DNA from 4 places in the Cellulosimicrobium sp. XJ-DQ-B-000 genome. Region 2 is predicted to be linked to each of the others. Evidence: predicted binding sites of a transcription regulator. Region 2 holds the regulator's gene; each other region holds the start of a gene.
The links. Region 2 encodes LexA, which represses DNA repair genes until DNA is damaged. Its sites were predicted from a motif close to TCGAACANNTGTTCGA; they were not measured.

Region 1: RDI86_RS10500 (YbaK/EbsC family protein) is a predicted target of LexA. The motif match lies at 3,126-3,141, and genes of this name have one in related genera.
Region 3: RDI86_RS08825 (replicative DNA helicase) is a predicted target of LexA. The motif match lies at 1,341-1,356, and genes of this name have one in related genera.
Region 4: uvrA (excinuclease ABC subunit UvrA) is a predicted target of LexA. The motif match lies at 2,056-2,071, and genes of this name have one in related genera.

The regions. Positions count from the first base shown of each region.
Region 1 covers NZ_JAVHYN010000005.1:253,743-257,349, reverse strand. The annotation lists gene helR (RNA polymerase recycling motor ATPase HelR) at 1-2,181, shown strand, start outside; gene RDI86_RS10500 (YbaK/EbsC family protein) at 2,261-2,842, opposite strand; gene RDI86_RS10495 (hypothetical protein) at 3,223-3,607, shown strand, end outside.
Region 2 covers NZ_JAVHYN010000001.1:89,347-92,953, forward strand. The annotation lists gene RDI86_RS00425 (aldo/keto reductase) at 1-221, shown strand, start outside; gene nrdR (transcriptional regulator NrdR) at 287-817, opposite strand; gene RDI86_RS00435 (LysM peptidoglycan-binding domain-containing protein) at 1,187-1,561, opposite strand; gene lexA (transcriptional repressor LexA) at 1,897-2,631, shown strand; gene RDI86_RS00445 (L-lactate dehydrogenase) at 2,746-3,607, opposite strand, start outside.
Region 3 covers NZ_JAVHYN010000004.1:229,638-233,244, reverse strand. The annotation lists gene RDI86_RS08830 (MATE family efflux transporter) at 1-949, opposite strand, end outside; gene RDI86_RS08825 (replicative DNA helicase) at 1,422-3,607, shown strand, end outside.
Region 4 covers NZ_JAVHYN010000005.1:112,292-115,898, reverse strand. The annotation lists gene RDI86_RS09905 (TerC family protein) at 1-768, shown strand, start outside; gene RDI86_RS09900 (YciI family protein) at 811-1,110, opposite strand; gene RDI86_RS09895 (MBL fold metallo-hydrolase) at 1,218-1,925, opposite strand; gene uvrA (excinuclease ABC subunit UvrA) at 2,101-3,607, shown strand, end outside.

The DNA.
Region 1 (3,607 bases), on a different contig from region 2:
TCCGTCGCCGACCTCGCGCAGCGTCTCGACGCGGCCCGGCGCGCGCCGGGCGGGAGCGGCACCGAGGCGCTCGAGCGCGACCAGGAGATCCACCGCCTCAGCAGCCGGCTGCGCCTGCTCCAGCGCTACGGCGTCGACCTGTGCCTGGGCCGCATGACCTTCACCGACGGCTCCGCCCCGGTGTACGTGGGCCGCGTGGGCCTCACCGACCCGGCGGGGGAGCGCCTGCTGGTCGACTGGCGCTCGCGCGCCGCCGAGCCGTACTTCGCGGCCACGCCCGCGCAGCCGCTCGGCCTCGCGGCGCGGCGCCGGTACCGGTGGGCGCGCGGGCGCGTCACCGACTACTGGGACGAGGAGCTCGTGCCCGACGGCGCCGGGTCGAGCGCGGCGCTCGACGACCAGTCGGCGTTCGTCGCGAGCCTCGGCGCGAGCAGGTCCCCGCGGATGCGCGACGTCCTCGGCACGATCCAGGCCGACCAGGACGCGATCGTGCGCGCGGGCTCGCGCGGCGCGCTCGTCGTCGACGGCGGCCCCGGCACGGGCAAGACGGTCGTGGCGCTGCACCGCGCGGCCTACCTGCTGTACGCCGACCCGCACGTGGGCGGCGGGCACGGGGGCCGACACGGTGGTGGGCACGCTGGCGGGCATGGCGGCGGGCACGGTGGTGGGCGCGGCGGCGTGCTCGTCGTCGGGCCCAGCCGTCCCTACCTCGCGTACGTGGCCGACGTGCTGCCCGGCCTCGGCGAGGAGGGCGTGCAGACCTGCACGCTGCGCGACCTCGTCCCCGAGGGCGCGACGGCGCGCGGGGAGGCCGACCCCGAGGTGGCCCGGCTCAAGGCGTCCGCCGAGCTCGTCGCCGCGATCGAGCCCGCCGTGCGGTTCTCCGAACGCCCGCCCGCCGAGGGCAGGGAGGTCGAGACGCCGTGGGCCGACGTCTGGCTTTCCCCGGCCGACTGGGCCGAGGCGTTCGAGTCCGTGGACCCGGGCACCCCGCACAACGAGGCGCGCGACGACGTCTGGGCCGCGCTCGTCGAGATCCTCGTGGACAAGGCCTGCGGGGGAGCCGCGGAGGACGGCGTCGACGTCGAGGCCGGCGACGTGCGCCGCGCCCTGCGCGGCCACCGCGGGCTCGGTGCCGCGTTCGACCGCGCGTGGCCGCTCGTCGAGCCGACGGACCTCGTGGCCGACCTGTGGTCCGTGCCCGCCTACCTGCGGCTGTGCGCGCCGTCGCTCACGCCCGAGCAGGTGCGCGCGCTCCAGCGCCCGGACGCGCACGCGTGGACGACGGCGGACCTCCCGCTGCTCGACGCCGCGCGCCGTCGGCTCGGCGACCCGGAGGCGTCGCGCCGACGCCGCCGCAACGAGGCCGCCGTGGCGGCGGAGCGCGCGCGCATGGACGACGTCGTCGACCACCTCGTGGCGACCGACGACAGCGAGCTCGGGGTCATGCAGATGCTCCGCGGCCAGGACCTGCGCGACGCGCTCGTGGACGACGGCGCGCTCGTCGTCGCGACGCCGGACCGCCTCGCGGGGCCCTTCGCGCACGTCGTCGTCGACGAGGCGCAGGAGCTCACCGACGCCGAGTGGCAGATGGTCCTCAGCCGCTGCCCGTCGCGCAGCGTCACGGTCGTCGGGGACCGGGCCCAGGCCCGCCACGGCTTCCCCGAGGGCTGGCGCGAGCGGCTCGCGCGCGTGGGCTTCGCCCGCGTCGAGGAGGCGTCGCTGAGCGTCAACTACCGCACGCCGCGGGAGGTCATGGCCGAGGCGGAGCCCGTCGTCCGGGCCGCGATCCCGGACGCGAACGTCCCGACGTCGGTGCGCAGCACGGGCGTGCCCGTCGCCCACGGGGCGGTCGCGGACCTCGACGCGGTCCTCGGCGCGTGGCTCGCCGAGCACGCGGACGGCACGGCGTGCGTCATCGGTGCCACCGAGCCGTCCCGGCCGTCCGGGCCGTCCGGCGAGGAGTCGGACGGCAGGGTCGGTGGCGTCGGTGGCGTCGGTGGCGAGGGCGAGGGGTCCGCGCGGGTGCGGTGGCTCACGCCCGAGACGGCGAAGGGCCTCGAGTTCGACCTCGTGGTGCTCGTCGAGCCGCAAGCGTTCGGCGACGGCGTCGAGGGCGCCGTGGACCGCTACGTCGCGATGACGCGCGCGACGCAGCGGCTCGTCGTCCTGGATCGCTGACCGCCGGGCGTCGAGCACGACCTGGCGGTCGTCAGGCCGCCCGTGGCGACCGCCAGGGCGTGCTCGGCAGGGGGACGGGTCAGGCGACCGGGACGGCCAGGTCCTCGACGACCTCGACACCGGGCAGGCGGCCCAGCAGGTCGCCGGGGAGCAGCAGCTTCGAGCGCCGCACGCCGCTGCCGATCAGCGCGAGCGCGCCGTCGGTCACGACGCGGGAGTCGACGAGCACGCGCCACCCCTCGGGCAGCCCGACGGGCGTGATGCCGCCGTACTCCATCCCGGACTCGGCCGTCGCGCGGTCGGTCGGCAGGAACGACGCCTTGCGCACGTCGAGCAGCTTGCGGACGCGCGTGTTGACGTCGGCGCGCGTGTGGGCCCGCACGACGGCGGCGGCGATGCGCTCGTCGCCCGCCCGGGTGCCGCCCACGACGACGCAGTTCGCCGACGCCTCGACCGGCAGGTCGAACGCGGCGTTGAGCGTCGCGGTGTCGGCGAGGTCGGGGTCGATCTCCGTCACGGCGACGAGCGTCGCGACGTCCGGGTCGGCGTCGGCCCACCGGCGCAGCGCGTCGGCGGTCACGGGGGCGACGAGGTCGAGGTGGTCGAGCGCCGGCTCCCAGGTGAGCGAGCCGAGCGTGGGCAGGGTCGTGCGGGCGTCCATGGCGTCAGCCTGCCACCCCGGCGGGCCGCCGCGCGGGAGAGGCCGGATGCCGAACACGCCCCCGGAGCCCCTCGAGCCCGCCGAGCATGCGGTCGCGGCCCGTGCCGCCCGCCGGACGGGCGACAGCTGCATGGTCGGCGGGGGAGGAGGGTCAGGTAGAGGTCGAGGGTTTCGGGCAAGTCTCCAGTGGTGGTCGAAGGTTGGGGTGGGCATCTCGGACGAAGCAGGCGCCTCCGACCTGCGGAGTTGACACCTCGGAGCGGCGGTCGTTCACTGGAAGTGTTCGAACGTTTGTTCGAACAGCCAGCGGGTGCAGCACACCGCCCGCAGCAGTCGACGCGCGGTGCGCGTCCCGTCCGAGCAGCATCCCGGGAGGCGAGATGACCCTTCTCGCCGACCCCGCCGAACGGGCGGGGGCACCAGGCCCGACGGCTGCGGCCGTCGACAAGGCCGAGCGCGCCCGTGCCGTCCTGCGCCGTGCGGAGGAGCGTACGGGGGTCCGCCGACACCGTCCCGTCGTCGCCCCCGCGGCCCCGGAACCGCTCACCGCCCCGGCGGCACCGACCGTCGTCCCGCGCACCGACACCGTCCCGCGCACCGACACCGTCCCGCGCGCCGGCACCGCCCTCCTCGCCGAGGTCGCCCCGCTCGCGGGCGCCGCCGCCTCGTCGGTCGTGCGGCCCGCCCCCGCGCCGCCCGACCCTCCGGCACGCGCCCGCACCCGCCACGTCCGGACCTCGGGCGCGAGCCGGGACGCGGGCACGG
Region 2 (3,607 bases):
GCGCCCACGGACGGACGCTCGCGTCCACGGCGATCCGCTGGGCGCTGCGCGACGAGCGCGTCACGTCGGTCCTGCTCGGCGCGAGCTCGACGCGCCAGCTCGACGACAACCTCGCGGCCCTCGACGCCCCCGACCTCTCCCCCGAGGAGCTCGCGGCCGTCGACGACCTCCCCGTAGACACGGGCATCAACATCTGGGCGTCGCGGTCCAGCGACCTGTAGCCGCCTCCGGCTGCGGGGCCCCGCATCCTGGGACCGGAGTCACGAGGCGCGGAATCTCGTGAGCGTCAGGCCTGTGGTGCCGCCTCGCGGTCGGTCGCGGCGTCGTCGGCGGCCTCGGCCGCCGCACGGCCCGCCGCCGCCTCGCGCTCCTCCCGGTCGACACGCAGCGACGTGATGGCGCTCTCGAAGTCCTCGAGCGAGTCGAACGCCTGGTAGACGCTCGCGAAGCGCAGGTAGGCGACCTCGTCGAGCTCGCGCAGCGGCCCGAGGATCGCGAGGCCGATCTCGTAGGCGTCGAGCTCGGCGCTCCCGCTCGCGCGGATGGTCTCCTCGACGCGCTGCGCGAGGACGGCGAGGTCGTCCTCGTTCACCGGGCGCCCCTGGCAGGCCTTGCGGACGCCGTTGACGATCTTCTCGCGCGAGAAGGGCTCGGTCACCCCGGACCGCTTGACCACGGACAGGCTGGCGGTCTCGATCGTGGTGAAGCGGCGGTTGCACTCCGGGCACTGGCGTCGCCGGCGGATGGAGGCACCGTCGTCGGACGTGCGGGAGTCGACGACGCGGGAGTCCGCGTGACGGCAGAACGGGCAGTGCATGGCGGGGCTCCTCCGCGGGTCGCGCCGACAGGTCGGCGCGACGAACGTATGTCGTCGCGGGCGCGCGGTGCAACACGCCGACGGCGCACCCGACCGTGGACGGCAGAACGGGGGCGGTCGAAGTCGACCGCCCCCGTCGGGACGCCCCCGTCCCCATCTCGCGCGCGACTCGCCTCGCGCGCGGCGACGTGCACAGGAGTCGCGGTTGTCCGCACACTCCTCGCCTCGTCCGCCCAGCCCCCCAGCTGGCGTGTGAGGTGACACTAACTTAGGCGGACCTAACGGAGCGGCGCAACCCTCGGTCGCGACCTGTCGCGCGTCGGCACCGTGTGCTGCGTCACAGGACCTGGGCCACGGCCGAGCGCCGCGTCACCGCTCGGCGACCGGGAGCAGGATCGTCTGGCCGGCCTGCACGCCCGACGACGACAGGCCGTTCAGCTCGACGAGCCCGCTGACCACCTCACGGAGATCCTCGCCCGGGGCCGCGACTCCCTGGGCAAGCTCCCACAGGGTCTCCCCCGTGCTCACGACGTGGACCCGGACCTCGACCGGCTCCCCGGGCCCGCCCGCGACGGCCAGGCCGACGCGTGCCGCGAGGACGAGCACGACGGCCACGAGGAGCACGAGGACCGCACGGCCGCGTCGCGTGAGCCGCAGCGGTGCCTGCGGGCGCACGCCTCGCTCCGCCGCAACTCCCCGCCCGAGCGCGGGCGGCGCTGCCGTCGCCATCGCCACCGTGTCCATGTCCCCTCCGTCCCGGCCCGCGAGCCCGATCGCCTTCCCCGGTCGATCGGACCCGCGTGCCCGTCTCATCTCCACGCCGACCCGCTGCGGTCGAACACCTGTACGTAGAACATCTGTACGAAGGTCTATCACGAACGACCGACAGAGTCGAGACATGCTCGAACAGGTGTTTGATTCGTGTCGCATCCTCCCCTAGCCTGGGCTCAGGTCGGTTCGCCGGACATGTCCGCTCGGACCCGGAGGAGCGACCGAGGTCCCGGGGCGCACGCCCCGGGGAGGGAGGCCGCAGGCCCGGCTGGCGCCGGCGGCACGCGACGGACGAGGGCGGAGCGACCATGGCGGGACGAGGCACGGACAGGGCACGGGGGCTCGCCGAGGTGCGCGAGCTGCCGGACGGGTCGGCAGGGGGTGACGGGCTCACCCCGCGCCAGCGGCTCGTGCTCGAGACCATCCGCGCGTGCGTCGAGCAGCGCGGCTACCCGCCGAGCATGCGCGAGATCGGCGAGGCCGTCGGGCTCACGAGCCCGTCCTCCGTCAAGCACCAGCTCACCACGCTCGAGCGCAAGGGTTTCCTGCGGCGCGACCCGAACCGTCCGCGCGCCATCGAGGTGGTCCAGCCCGACGACGCCCGCCGCGCGACCCCGCTCGCGCCAGCTGGCACGGCCCCCGAGCCGGCGTACGACGAGGCCCACCCCGCGCCGTCGTACGTCCCCGTCGTCGGCCGTATCGCCGCCGGTGGCCCGATCCTCGCGGAGCAGGTCGTGGAGGACGTCTTCCCGCTGCCGCGCCAGCTCGTCGGCGAGGGAGAGCTCTTCCTCCTGCGCGTGCAGGGCGACTCGATGATCGACGCCGCGATCTGCGACGGCGACTGGGTCGTCGTGCGGCGCCAGCCGGTCGCGGAGAACGGCGAGATCGTGGCCGCGATGATCGACGGCGAGGCCACCGTGAAGAGCCTGCGGCGCGCCGACGGCCACGTCTGGCTCATGCCGCACAACGCCGCGTACGACCCGATCCCCGGCGACGACGCCCAGGTGCTGGGGCGCGTCGTCTCCGTCCTGCGCAGCCTCTGAACGGTCCCCGAGCGGCTCCGGGCGCCCCTGCGGGCAGGCTCCGGACAGCACGAGAGCCGGGCGGTCCCTCGACCGCCCGGCTCTCGTCGTGCCGGGCCCGACGGGCCCGTGGGCTCAGAGCCCGAAGCGTCGCGCGACCGCGCGCAGCGACTCCGCGGACGAGCGCAGGCCCGCGAGCTCGTCGTCCGCGAGCGGGACCTCGACGCGCTCCGTCGCGCCCCGGCGGTCGACGAGCGTCGGGAGCGACAGGCAGACGTCCTCGAGCCCGTAGATGCCGTCGAGGAGCGTCGACACGGGCAGCACCCGGTGCTCGTCGGCGAGCACCGCCTCGATGATCCGGGTGCCCGCGAGCCCGACCGCGTAGTTGGTCGCGCCCTTGCCCTCGATGATCCGGTAGGCCGACTGCACGACCTCCCGCGCGATCTCGTCGCGCACGTCGCCCGTGAGCGGTCCCCGACCGCCGATGCCCTGCCACTCGAGCAGCGGCGCACCGCCGATCGTCGCGGAGCTCCAGAGCGGGATCTCGCTGTCGCCGTGCTCCCCCGCGATGTACGCGTGCACGTTCTGCACCGCGACGCCGCAGTGCTGCGCCACGAGGAACCGCAGCCGCGAGGAGTCGAGCACGGTGCCGCTGCCGAAGAGCTGGGTCGGGGGCAGCCCCGAGAACTTGAGCGCCGCGTACGTGACGATGTCGACCGGGTTGGTCACCATGACGTAGACGGCATCCGGGGCGACCTCCACGAGGCCCGGGAGGATCGTCCGCATGAGCCCGATCGTGCCCTCGGCGAGGTCGAGACGCGTCTGGCCCGGCTTCTGCTTGGCGCCGGCCGTGACCACGACGACGTCGGCGCCCGCGCACACCGCGACGTCGTCGGACCCCTCGACGCGCGCCATGGGCATGAACTGGATGCCGTGCTGGAGGTCGAGGACCTCGGCCTCGACCTTCGCGCGGTTGACGTCGAGGAGCGCCACCGTG
Region 3 (3,607 bases), on a different contig from region 2:
CCGCAGCCATGACGACACCCAGCCCTGCCCCGGCGGCCACGCCCCACTGGAGGGTGCGGCGCAGGACGGCGCGGACGCGGGGGACGTCGTCGGCCCCCAGCCCGTGCCCGACGAGCGCCTGCGCCGCGATGGCGAGCGCGTCGAGCGCGAACGCCGCGAGCCCCCAGACGGAGTTCACGACCTGGTAGCCCGCGAGCGTGACCTCCCCGAGCCCGGTCGCGACGAACACGGTGAGGAGGATCGCGAGGCGGAGCGAGAGCGTGCGGACGAAGAGCGGCGCGCCGGCGCGCGCGTTGGCCCAGATCCCGCCCGCGGCGGGCCGCAGCGACGCGCCGTGGCGCCGGGCGCCGCGCACCACGACCACGACGAGCACCGCGCCCATGGTGAGCTGGGCGACGGCCGTCCCGATGCCGGACCCGGCGATCCCGAGCCCTGCCCCGTAGACGAGGACGACGTTGAGGACCGCGTTGAACGTCGCGCCGCCCGCGGCGACCCACAGGGGCGTCCGGGTGTCCTGCATGCCGCGCAGGACGCCGGTGGACGCGAGGACGAGGAGCATCCCGGGGAGGCCGAGCGCGGACCAGCGGAGGTAGACCACGGCGTGCTCGGCGACCTCACCCGTGCCGCCCATCGCGCCGACGGCCCACGGGGCCGTCGTCCACAGGACGGCGGCGAGGAGCGCGCCCAGCCCGACGGCGAGCCAGAGGCCGTCGATCCCGGACTGGAGGGCCTCCCGCGTGTGGCCCGCGCCGATGCGGCGCGCGACGGCGGCCGTGGTCGCGTAGGCGAGGAAGACGCACAGGCCGACGAGGGTCACGAGGAGTGTCGACGCGAGGGAGAGGCCCGCGAGCTGCGCGGTGCCGAGGTGGCCGACGACGGCACTGTCGACGAGCACGAACAGCGGCTCGGCCACGAGCGCGCCGAGCGCGGGGACGGCGAGGGCCAGGATCTCGCGGTCGAGCCGGGACCGTGCGCGGCGACCTGTGGACGACGTACCGGGGCCGGACGGCGGCCCGGTGTCGTCGGGGTGGCCGGACGGTGTCCGGCGTGTCGTCGGCGTGTCGCCCGACTTTCTTTCTTCCACACCCCTGAGGGTAGTGATGAGGCTGGTCAGAGGCCGCTCACGGCGATGTACACAGGAAGATCGTGAGGTTGTCCACACCGTTTTCCACCGGGTGTGCACAGTGTGGGGGACTGTGTCCACAGGAACGGGGGTCCCTGTCCACCGGGCGTGCACAGGGCCGTTTGCAGGGCGTCCGGTCGCGATCTAGTGTCGCGGGGTCGTGCCTGTCGGAGGCGGGGGGCGCGGCCACCGGGACAGTCGTGTGGGTGGCCCGCGGTAGAACACGTGTACGACGAAGAGTGGTCCCGGTCGTGCGGTCCCGCAAGGGCCGTTCCAGTCCCGGGGGAGCGAGGGGCGCATGTCGATCGAGGAGCTCGAGGAGAGCTACGGGGGACCGGGGCCGTCGGGGTTCGACCGGACGCCGCCCCAGGACGTCGCCGCCGAGATGAGCGTGCTCGGCGGCATGCTGCTGTCGAAGGACGCCATCGCGGACGTCATCGAGCAGATCCGCGGCTCCGACTTCTACCGTCCGGCGCACGAGATCGTCTACGAGTCGATCATCGACCTCTACGGTCGCGGCGAGCCCGCCGACGCCATCACCGTCGTCGCGGAGCTGACCAAGCGCGGCGAGCTCCAGCGCATCGGCGGCGCGCCCTACATCCACGACCTGATGGCCGGCGTGCCGACCGCCGCCAACGCCGGGTACTACGCGCGCATCGTCCGCGAGCGTGCGGTCCTGCGCCGCCTCGTCGAGGCGGGCACGCGCATCGTGCAGCTGGGCTACGCGACCGACGGCGGCGACGTCGACGAGATCGTCAACAACGCCCAGGCCGAGGTCTACGCCGTCACGGAGCGGCGCACGACGGAGGACTACCTCCCCCTCGCCGAGATCCTCGGGCCCACGTTCGACGAGATCGAGGCCGCCCAGGGGCGCGGCGAGGGCATGACCGGCGTCCCCACCGGCTACTCCGACTTCGACCGGCTCACCAACGGCCTGCACCCCGGCCAGATGATCGTCGTCGCGGCGCGCCCGGCCATCGGCAAGGCCCTCGCGCTCGACACGCCGCTGCCCACGCCGTCGGGCTGGACGACGATGGGCGAGGTCGCGGTCGGTGATCTCCTGGTCTCCGCGGACGGGACGCCCACGCGCGTCGTCGCCGCGACCGAGGTCATGGTCGACCGCCCCTGCTACGAGGTCGAGCTCGACGACGGCACCGTGATCGTCGCGGACGCGCAGCACCAGTGGGTGACCTCGACCCGTGCCCAGCGACGCGCGGTCCGCGCCGGCGAGACGCCCGAGTCGTCCGTCCGTACGACCGAGGAGCTCGCAGCCACGGTCCGTTGTGTCACGGCGGACAACCGTGCGAACCACTCGATCGCCACGACGGCACCGCTGGACCTTCCTGAGGCGGACCTCCCGATCCACCCCTACGCGCTCGGGGTCTGGCTGGGCGACGGTAGCTCTCGGCGCGCCGAGTTCACGTCCGCCGACCCCGAGATCGCGATGCGGATCGAAGGGCTGGGCTACGTCGCACAGCCGAGCGCGGACGACCTGCTCGCGCTCGGCCTACCGACGGCCGACGAGATCCCCGTTGCCTACCTGCGCGCGAGCGAGACGCAACGACGCGAGCTTCTCGCGGGTCTGCTCGACACCGACGGGACGGTTACGCCGCAGGGAAGCGTCCAGATCTCGCTGACGAGCGAGCGCCTCGCGTTGCAGACGCGAGAGCTGGTCCTGTCCCTGGGATACCGCACGGGGTGGTCGACGAAGGCCGTCCAGGGTCGGACCGAGTCCTCGTCCACGGCGTACACGATCACCTTCACGACCGAGGACGACGTCTTCTGGCTGGAGCGCAAGCGGCTCGTCCACAAGGAGCGCCGTCGCCCTGGGACGGCGCGGCTCACCTCGCGGTTCGTGGTCGACGTCCGACGCGTCGACCCGGTGCCGGTGCGCTGCGTCGAGGTGGACCACCCGTCGCACCTGTACCTCGCGGGACGGTCGATGGTGCCGACGCACAATTCCGTCCTCGGCATCAACGTCGCGACGCACGCCGCGGTGCACCACCAGATGGCGGCCGTCATCTTCTCCCTGGAGATGAGCCGCAACGAGATCACGATGCGTCTGCTCGCCGCCGAGGCGAAGGTGCCGCTCACGCGGATGCGTTCCGGGAAGATGGACGAGCAGGACTGGCAGAAGCTCGCCTCGACGATGGGCAAGGTCGCCGAGGCTCCGCTGTTCATCGACGACTCGCCGAACATGTCGCTCATGGAGATCCGGGCCAAGTGTCGACGGCTCAAGCAGCGGCACGACCTCAAGCTCGTCGTCATCGACTATCTCCAGCTCATGAGCTCCGGCAAGCGCGTCGAGTCGCGCCAGCAGGAGGTCTCGGAGTTCTCGCGTGCTCTGAAGCTGCTGGCGAAGGAGCTCGAGGTTCCTGTCATCGCGATCTCGCAGCTGAACCGTGGTCCTGAACAGCGTGGCGACAAGAAGCCGCAGATGAGCGACCTGCGTGAGTCGGGCTGCCTCACCGAGGACACGAAGAT
Region 4 (3,607 bases), on a different contig from region 2:
GCGTTCATCCTGGCGGGCGCGGCGATCATCTCGCAGTTCGTCTGGGTGTTCTACCTGTTCGGCGCGTTCCTCGTGTACACGGCGATCAAGCTCGTGGCGGGCGGCGACGAGCCCGAGGAGTACCACGAGAACCGCGCCGTCCGGGCGCTGCGCCGGGTCCTGCCGCTCGGCACCCGGTACGACGGCGGCCGGCTGCGCACGGTCGAGGACGGCAAGCGGGTGTTCACGCCGCTCGTCGTCGTGTTCCTCGCGATCGGCAGCACCGACCTGCTGTTCGCGTTCGACTCCATCCCGGCCATCTTCGGGCTCACGCAGGACCCGTTCATCGTCTTCACGACGAACGTCTTCGCCCTCATGGGGCTGCGCCAGCTCTACTTCCTGCTGGGCGGTCTGCTCGAGCGGCTGGTCTACCTGCCGATCGGCCTGGCCGTCATCCTCGGGTTCATCGGCGTCAAGCTCATCCTCGAGGCGCTGCACGAGAACACGCTGCCGTTCATCAACGGCGGCGAGCACCTCGAGGCGGTGCCGACGGTCCCCATCTGGCTCTCGCTCGTGGTGATCGTCGGGGCGCTCGCGGTCACGACCGTCGCGAGCCTGCTGCGCACCCGTGCGCTGCACGCACGGAGCGAGCCGGCGGACGGCGAGGAGCCCGGGACCGCGGCGTCGTCCACGGAGGACGCCACGGAGACCGTGACCGACGAGGTGCCCGCCGCGGGGGAGACCCCGCCGCAGAGCGGCGGGGTCCCTCGTGGGGGCGCCGCGCGCTAGCGCCCGGCCAGGACGGCGGTGCCGGCGAGCGGGCGGCCCGGCTCAGACGCGGTCCGCCCAGTCGCCGATCACCGGCGACCACGGGCGGACCGTGCGCTGTGCGACCAGCCCGGCGCGCGCGAAGGGGTCCTCGTCGAGGACCGCGGCGACGGCGTCGGGCGTCTCCCCGTCGAGGACGAGCAGCGCTCCGGCGGGCGCGTCCTCGTGGGCGGGAAGCGGACCGGAGGCGAGCAGCGTGCCCCGGGTGTGGAGGTCGGCGAGGAACGCGCGGTGCTCGGGTCGCAGGGCGTCGAGCTCGGCGCTGCGGTCGGCGTAGACGTAGGTGACGGCGTGGATCGGCATGGAGCCAGTGAACCAGGCCGGCCCGACGGCGCGGGGCCCGGTCCGCGCCTCGGCTGCGCCCCGTGCTGCCTGCCGCCCGCTACCGGTCCCGCGCCATCGGCCACGCGCTACCAGCCCCGCTCACGCCACTCGGCGAGGTGCGGCCGCTCGGCACCGAGCGTCGTGTCGGCGCCGTGACCGGGATAGACCCACGTGGCGTCGTCGAACCGGTCGAAGACCCGCTCGACGACGTCGGACAGCAGGCTCGCGAACCGCGCCGGGTCGCGGTCGGTGTTCCCGACCCCGCCGGGGAAGAGCGAGTCCCCGGTGAACAGGTGCACCCGGCCGGGCACGGCGTCGGCCTCGGCGACGTCGTCCGGCTCGCGGTAGGCGAGCGCGACGGAGCCCGGCGTGTGCCCGCGCAGCGCCACGACCTCGAGGTCGATCGCGCCCACCCGCAGCACGTCCCGGTGCCGTAGGCGGCGCTCGACGGGTACGCCGGACGCCGCGGCGACCGCGTCCGCGTCGGGCTCGCCGGCAGCCGACCACGCGCCCGTCGCACCGACGACCGGCGCGAGCGCCCGGAGATGGTCGGCGTGCCGGTGCGTCGTGACGACGCCGTCGAGCCGTCCCGACGGCGAGCCCGCCCGCACGAGGCCGAGCACGTCGTCGGGCGCGTCGGCGGCGTCGACGAGGAGCTGGGCGCCGGTGCGCCGGCACGTGAGGAGGTAGACGTCGTTCGCGAGCGGCCCGACGGCGAGCTTGCGGATCTCGACCTCGTCGAGGCGTCGCAGGTCGTGCGGGCCGCCCACGGCGACCTGTCCGGTGTACGTCATGCGCCCAGTGTGCCGTCCGCTCGCGGCGGGCGGTGCGCCGCGACCCCGGGCCGCGGTGACCCGGGTCACGGCGGAGCGCGTGGACGTGGGGCGCTCGTGTGCGTTCGCCGGGTGCCGTGCGGAGGTGACGTCGAACACCTGTGCGAGTGTGGGTGGTCCGCCGTACGATGCTGCGGTGAGCAATCGCCTCGTCATCTCCGGTGCCCGCGAGCACAACCTGCGCAACGTCGACCTCGACCTCCCGCGCGACAAGCTCATCGTCTTCACGGGGCTCTCCGGCTCGGGCAAGTCGTCGCTCGCCTTCGACACCATCTTCGCGGAGGGGCAGCGCCGGTACGTCGAGTCGCTGTCCGCGTACGCGCGCCAGTTCCTCGGCCAGATGGACAAGCCGGACGTCGACTTCATCGAGGGCCTGTCTCCCGCGGTCTCGATCGACCAGAAGTCCACGAACCGCAACCCGCGCTCGACCGTCGGCACCATCACCGAGGTCTACGACTACCTGCGCCTGCTGTTCTCGCGCGCCGGGACGCAGCACTGCCCGGTGTGCGGCGAGCGCGTCACCGCGCAGACCCCGCAGCAGATCGTCGACCGCCTCCTCGAGCTGCCCGAGGGCACGCGCTACCAGGTCCTCGCCCCGGTCGTGCGCGGCCGCAAGGGCGAGTACTCCGAGCTCTTCAAGGAGCTGCAGACCAAGGGCTTCGCCCGCGCCCGCGTCGACGGCGAGGTGCGCACCCTCACGGACGTCCCGGCGCTCGAGAAGAAGCTCAAGCACGACATCGAGGTGGTCGTCGACCGCCTCGTCGCGCGCGAGGGCGTCCAGCGCCGGCTCACCGACTCGGTCGAGACGGCACTCGGGCTCGCGGGCGGGCTCGTCGTCGTCGAGCTCGTCGACGCGGACGCGGACGACCCGGCCCGGGAGCGCCGTTTCTCGGAGAAGCGCGCGTGCCCGAACGACCACGAGCTCGCGCTCGACGAGATCGAGCCGCGCACGTTCTCCTTCAACGCCCCGTACGGCGCGTGCCCGGAGTGCACGGGCATCGGGTTCCGCCTCGAGGTGGACCCGGACCTCGTGGTGCCGGACGACGAGAAGTCGCTGCGCGAGGGCGCGGTCGCGCCGTGGGCGCAGATCTCGTCGGAGTACTTCGAGCGCGTCCTCACGGCGCTCGCGGACGACCTGGGCTTCTCCATGGACACGCCGTGGCGCGCACTGCCCGAGCGCGCGAAGAAGGCCGTGCTCCACGGCCAGAACCACCAGGTGCACGTGCGGTACAAGAACCGCTGGGGCCGTGAGCGGCAGTACTCGACCGGCTTCGAGGGCGTCATCACCTTCCTCGAGCGCCGGCACACCGAGACCGAGTCGGACTGGTCGAAGGAGAAGTACGAGGCCTTCATGCGCGAGGTCCCGTGCCCCGTGTGCCAGGGGGCACGCCTCAAGCCGGAGGTGCTCGCGGTCAAGGTCGGCGGCAGGTCCATCTGGGACGTGTGCCGCCTGCCCCTGCGCGAGGCCGCGGCGTTCCTCGGCTCGCTCGAGCTCGGCGCGCGCGAGCGCGCCATCGCGACCGAGGTCCTCAAGGAGATCGACGCGCGCCTCGGGTTCCTGCTCGACGTCGGCCTCGACTACCTCTCGCTCGAGCGACCGGCCGCGACGCTCTCCGGCGGCGAGGCGCAGCGCATCCGGCTCG